One region of the Nosocomiicoccus ampullae genome, then DNA from elsewhere that is predicted to be linked to it. Evidence: riboswitches for the same ligand, from Rfam matches in the RefSeq annotation. Region 1 holds a riboswitch; the other holds the start of a gene.

The links. A riboswitch is a leader RNA that binds a small molecule or an ion and turns the genes downstream of it on or off. The one in region 1 is predicted to bind lysine.
Region 2: linked by a shared signal. The riboswitch ahead of KPF49_RS01665 (Na+/H+ antiporter NhaC family protein) and the one ahead of lysA (diaminopimelate decarboxylase) in region 1 are both predicted to bind lysine.

What each region holds. Positions count from the first base shown of each region.
Region 1 is NZ_CP079110.1:1,105,808-1,109,244, reverse strand. It holds gene KPF49_RS05710 (aspartate kinase) at 1-1,030, opposite strand, end outside; gene lysA (diaminopimelate decarboxylase) at 1,032-2,318, opposite strand; lysine riboswitch at 2,382-2,526, opposite strand; gene KPF49_RS05700 (PfkB family carbohydrate kinase) at 2,749-3,437, shown strand, end outside.
Region 2 is NZ_CP079110.1:313,374-316,810, reverse strand. It holds gene lipA (lipoyl synthase) at 1-585, opposite strand, end outside; gene KPF49_RS01665 (Na+/H+ antiporter NhaC family protein) at 674-2,245, opposite strand; lysine riboswitch at 2,303-2,467, opposite strand; gene KPF49_RS01660 (bifunctional metallophosphatase/5'-nucleotidase) at 2,519-3,437, opposite strand, start outside.

The DNA of each region.
Region 1 (3,437 bases):
TACCGACTTGACTACGCATTGCTGTACCGACAATAGAGACTTTTGACAAGTTATCTTTAATTTCATATTCAAGTCCTAAGTTTTCTAAAACTGCCGTTGTTTCTTGAACGGATGATTTTTCACTCGTAAATGTGACTTCTTTTCTATCGTTTAATCTTGTATGACTAATAATATCTACGTTGACGTTTTCTTTAGCGAGTTCTAAAAAGATATTTGAAATATTGACGTCTTTTGTATCGTGAATAATAACGAGTACAACGTCATCTAATTTTGAGACACTTGTTAGTTTTGTATCTTCCATATCATAAGCCTCCAGTACTTTTGTGCCTTTTGTTTTACCGTCGTTTAATAAAATCTCCATCGGTATATTAAATTTATATGCAAGTTCAACACTTCTTGGTTCAATGACCTTTGTGCCGAGATGTGCCATTTCCATGAGTTCTTCGTATGTGACGACGTTTAATTTTTTTGCGTCATTATAAATTCTCGGGTCAATAGAGTAAATGCCGGAAACATCCGTATAGATTGCACATTTCGCATTTAATTTTACAGCGAGGGCAACAGCTGACGTATCCGATCCTCCGCGACCAAACGTTGTAATATCTCCTAAAGGATTTATACCTTGGAATCCAGTCACGACGACGATTTCATTTTGTCTTAAATGATTTTCTATACGTTCGATATTAACGTCAGTAATTTTATTTTTACCGTGAACACCGTCGCTTTGAAATCCAGCTTGAAATCCAGTTAACGCGACAGCAGGGTGTCCTGATTCATTTAAGTGAATCGCGAGGAGTGCAGCACTTTTGTTTTCTCCAGTTGAAACGAGCATATCTAGTTCACGTTTAGACGGTGTCGTAGATAGGGCATGTGCCATATCTAATAATTCATTCGTTGAGTCTCCCATTGCTGAAACGACGACAACAACTTGCTGCGTTTTACTTTTCTCTAGTATGATGTCACTCGCACTTTTTATCTTTTCTAAATCTTTTAGCGACGAGCCTCCAAATTTCATGACGAGTCGTTCCATTTTAAAAGACCTCATTTCTTATTAAATCTTCGTAAGTTTCTCTTTCTACCGCAAGGTGCGTGTCACCATCTTTAACAAATACGACTGCGCCTCGCGGGATTTTGTTGTAGTTTGACGCCATCGACTCTGTATACGCACCAGTTGATGGTACTGCTAACGTATCGTTAATGTTAGCTTTTGGTAACTTAATATTTTCTATTAAGACGTCGCCACTTTCACATAACTTACCGGCAATTCGGTAATCGGTTGTTTTATTAGCATTCATATTATTAGCAATTGCCGCAGTGTATTTTGCTTCGTATAAAGAAGGACGTAAGTTGTCGTTCATACCACCGTCGATCAGTAAAAAGTCAAAGTGACTTGACGGCTTAATATGAGAGACGTTATATAAGGTAGTTCCAAAATCATTAATTAATGATCGACCAGGTTCAATAGAGATCGTTTCAACATCAATATCATATTCACGGATATAATTTTCGAGTACATCTATATATTCATTTAAAAAATTTTCGAGTTGAAGCGGCTGATCACCTTTAGTGTAGTAAACACCAAATCCGCCACCTAAGTTTAATTCATCAAGTTTTAAATTGAACTCTTTTTGAACGTCGCTATAAAATTCAATCATACGTTTTGCTTCAGTAAAATAAGACTTAGAGTCAAAAATTTGTGATCCGATATGACAATGAAACCCTTTAAAATCTAAATGACTTAAATGATTAAGTTCTTCTAAAAACTGTAAAGCCTCTTGAAATGTCATTCCAAATTTAGAATCGTCGTTAGACGTTTGAATATATTTATGAGTGTCTGTTTCAATCGTTGGGTTGACTCTTAACAAGACACGTTGTGTTTTATTTGATTTACTTAAAATATTGTTTAATATAGTTGCTTCACTTAAATTGTCTAAAACAATCGTACCGACATTTTCTCTTACTGCGAATTCGAGTTCTTCATAAGTTTTTGCATTACCATGAAAGTAAATATTTTCAGTATCAAATCCTGAATGCTTCGCAACGAAGAGTTCGCCACCACTCACAACGTCAAGTGACAGTTGATGAGATTTTAATTGCTTTACTAAATAACTGCATAGGAAAGCTTTTCCAGCGTATATAATATTTGTGTTAAAGAATCTTGATTTAAAATGATTTTTAAATGTATTAATTTTTTCATCGATTCCTGTTTCATCAAACACGTAAAGTGGGGTACCATACTTTTCTTTTAGAGTAGAAGTTGCTACACCACCAATTACTAATTCGTTATCAATCACTTCTGAAGTACCAAATAATCTCATCATTATCCTCCTTATAAATAAAAAACTCATGAGTACAAATGGCACTCATGAGTTCGGTGCCCTCAATGCAACTGCTCACCACTATAAGATTGGGCGTCTTATAGTGACAGTACTATCCTTATTCAGAAATAGTCCCAACGAAAATATCGTTTCGGCGATGGCTCCTTTCGAAAAGTCTACTATTAGCGCACCGCGGCCTCTTGTTACATTGAATATTAAATTGTATTTAAAATCTGAAAATTTTGATTAGACAAAATATATCATACAAATTTGAAAGGGTCAAATACAAATTAAAAATTTATAGATAATTATCGATTAACATGATAAAATAGGAAAACAATGAATGATTTTTCACAATATTATTCTGATAAAGTTTCTATAAATTGTGTTGTATAATAAAGTTAAAAATCGTTTGAGAGGAGATAAGCTGTTGAATCAAAGAGAGGCTGAAGTATTAAATCTCATTAAAGAGAATCCGTTTATTTCTCAGTCGGAATTATCTAAAAAACTTGGGTTAACTGCTTCTAGTGTATCGAGAATTGTTGCTGAACTTGTACATAAGGAATTTATTCAAGGTCAAGCTTACGTTCTAAATGAAGAGTTCCCAATTGTTTGTGTCGGTGCAGCAAATATCGATAAGAAGTTTTTTGTTCATCAGACACTCATTCATGGGACATCTAATCCGATTGACTCAGCACACTCTGTCGGGGGAGTTGTACGTAATATCGCTGAGAATTTAGGTCGTTTAGGCCAAAATGTAGCGCTCATTACGACAAGAGGAGACGATGCGGAGTGGTTGAAAGTTAAAGAAGCATCTGAGGCGTATATTAACTTAGATTTTACTGAAATTATCGAAGGGAAAAATACAGGTGCATATACTGCGTTAATTAACCGTGAAGGTGAAATGGAATATGGTTTTGCTGATATGAGTATTTATGATGAATTCACACCAGAAGTACTGATTCGCCAGACATATATTTTAAAGCGCGCGAAGTGTATTGTTGCAGATTTAAACGTACCGAAAGTGACGCTTGAATTTTTAACCGCATATGCGGAAAAACACGATATTAAGCTTGTGTTTATTCCTGTATCTGGACCAAAGATGAATCGTCTACCAGA
Region 2 (3,437 bases), 760 kb from region 1:
TTTACAGTAACGTAACATTTCTAATGATCTTCTATATTTTGCTTTTGCACGCACACGTTTAGTTAAACGTTCAACTGTTTCAATGTTATGGTTTAAAATGTCTGGGCGTGCATCCATAAGCGTTTTTATATTTTCTTTGTTTCCGTTAAAATCAAAAGGTAGCACTTCTACAGTGGTATATGGATTTAATTCACGAATTTTACGAATTGTCTCAGCGTAAACAGCTGCGCCACCATCGCGTAAATCATCACGTGCAACTGTTGTAATTACTGCGTGTTTTAAGTCCATTTTTTGTACAGATTCAGCAACACGTCTTGGCTCGTCCCAGTCTACTTCACTTGGAAGACCTGTTTTAATTGCACAGAAACGACATGCTCTCGTACATACAGACCCTAAAATCATAAATGTTGCTGTGCGTCTATCTGCCCAGCACTCATGTATATTTGGACAACGCGCTTCTTCACATACAGTATGTAAATTCTCTGCACGCATCATCTTTTTTAGCCCGATATAGTTCTCGTTAGTGTTTAGCTTAATTTTAAGCCACTCTGGTTTTCTAAGAATTTCTTCATTCTTTTTAGCCACTAAAACCCCTACCTTTATTATGTAATTAATTTCATAATAACATAACTTTTACGAAACCGTATACTTATCATGAAAGTGAATATATTCACTATTTTTCAGTAGTTTCAATCGGTCTGTATAAGACTTTAATTAAAAGAATTAAGATGATAAATAACCCTGCCATGACGAGTAATCCGAGTGCTGTTGACGTTGTAAAACCAACGACTAAAAACGAAACGAGTGAAATTGTTGCTGCAATCATTGCATACGGAATTTGTGTAATAACGTGAACGATATGATCTGATCCTGATCCTGTACTTGAAAGAATTGTCGAGTCTGAAATCGGTGAACAATGGTCCCCAAATACTCCTCCAGCAAGCACTGCTGCAATTGTCACAAGTAATAATTCAGGCGCTTCAAGCGTAATAATTATATTTCCTGCAATCGGTACTAAAATACCAAATGATCCCCAAGAAGTTCCTGTTGTTAACGCCATAATACACGCAACAATGAACACAATCGCTGGTAAAAATGCCGCTTCAATATTTGAATTTTTCACCATTTCTCCGAGTAATTCACCCGTACCTAATTCCCCAATTAATTCTCCAGTCATCCAAGCTAAAATTAGTACGATAATTGGACCAATCATCGCTTCTATACCATTTTTAAATCCTAACCACGTTTCATGACTTGAAAAATTGTCGTCTTGCTTTGTAAATCTGTAGTAATACATAACTGCTAACACGACACCGATAATTCCACCAAAGATTAACGCATGTGTAATCGAGTTGTTTTCTAATATAATTAGTGGATTAAGTGATCCACTTTCTTTAATACCTGTATATATCATTCCAGCTAATACACCAACGACGAGTCCAACAAGCGGAACGATTAAGGCATTTTTAGATGAATGATAAGCAACAGGTAATTCATCTTCTTCTAATTCATTATCATATAAAATACCATCTTTAATTGCGCGTGTTTCTTCTTTTTTCATACCAAATATATCAAAGTTCGTAAAAATAACGACGAACATAAGTAATAATGCACTTAAACTATAGAAGTTTAGCGGAATAATGTATAAAAATGATTCAAACGGTGTAATATGCGTGAGTCCTGCTGCAACAAGAAGTGGTGCAGTAAGCCCCATAATTGTTGCACCCCAGCTCGATACTGGCATAATTACTGCGATTGGTGACGCTGTTGTATCTACTAAATATGCGAGTTTCGCGCGAGATACTCGATATTTATCTGTTAATGGTTTTGATACTTGTGGTGTAATAATCGCACTAAAATAGTCGTCAATGAAAATAATAATACCGAGTACACCACTTAATAATAATGCACCTGTTCGCGTTTTAACTTTTGTCATCGCGTAACTCGTAAATGCACGTGCCCCACCTGACATACTCATAAATGCACTCATAATTCCTAAAAGTGCTAAAAAGATTAATATATACGCACTCCATGTGTTTAGCCATCCATCTTCGATAATCAAATCTATGAACGTGTGCCAAATTTTACTCAGCGTTTCTCCTATATTTCCATTCGTAATAACAATTGCTGATGTTAAAATTCCAATTCCTAAACTGAGATCGACACGTCTCGTCAGTAAGACGAGAATAAGTGTGATTAGTGGTGGAATAAGCGAAATATACGTCCAATTTAAAACTGCATCCATCAATATCTCTCCTAAAAATTTGTAATAAAAAAACACAAGCGCACCGCACTTGTGTTTCACAAATGTAGCGCATCATGAACTTCATGACAGTACTTAACCTATTAAGCCAAGTCCCAAAAATAGAGTGTCCAACTCTATAATTTCGGCACAATCCCTCTTCAAAGTCTTCACTGCATGGCTGCTCCAACTTTTACCAGTGTCATGTGCGCCTCTACTTATATTTAGTTTTCCGTTTTTCGATTGTATTAATTATAAAGTCTTATTCAATAAAAGTCAAAAATCGTTAGAAGTGAGTAATGATTCACTATAATAATTTACGATATCTCTTAAAAACTCTGGCATATAATAAGTCTTTTTAAGAGAATTAAAATGTGGGAAAAATCGACCGAATGAATACATATCAAGTGTTCCGACTGTATATATTTTATCATCATCAATCATTTTTCCGTTAATGTAAAACTCGCGTTTACTTTCAATTACAGACAATCCATCAATTAAAAACACACCCATGACGTCGCCTCTAAAACCTAGCCCTTTAATAATTTCATCTTTAGTTTCTTGCATGTTCGCCGTGTAATACATATCTTTTAAATCTCTGCCAGACATTTCAATTTTAATTAAGTTGATAGCATGTGGTAAAACTTTGTGTAAGTTATACTCAGTTAGCGTACCGCCTCTAAACTCTGCAGCAATTAACCCTGCATGAATCATTGAGACGTCAGTATTCGTATAAGACTGGATCATTTTGAGCATTGTATACGTAAACCAGTTAATTGTATAAAGTGTGCGCTCTATTTTTAACACATCTCGCTTCACTTCTTTTTTTAACATGTCTTTACCAACGTCATAATATGCATCGTAATTATTTGTTAAAAGATTTGTGTCGATAATTCTAGATGATGATTGGACAAGTTTATAGTCTTCAAACTCTAAATCTACATAACCAAAATACTCACCAAAACGACCCGCTGAAGTAATTAGTGTGTCATTTACAAAGTAGTCATCTGGAAATGTATGATGTGTATGTCCGCCAATGATAATGTCTATTTCTTTAAACTCTGCTGCAAGTCTTTCATCGTCATATTTACCGAGGTGAGACAACATAACAATTGCGTCACACTGATGTCTCATTTCTTTTAAATACTCTTCAATAAATAAAAATGCCCCTTCAACATCTAAGTCAAGCGCTCTA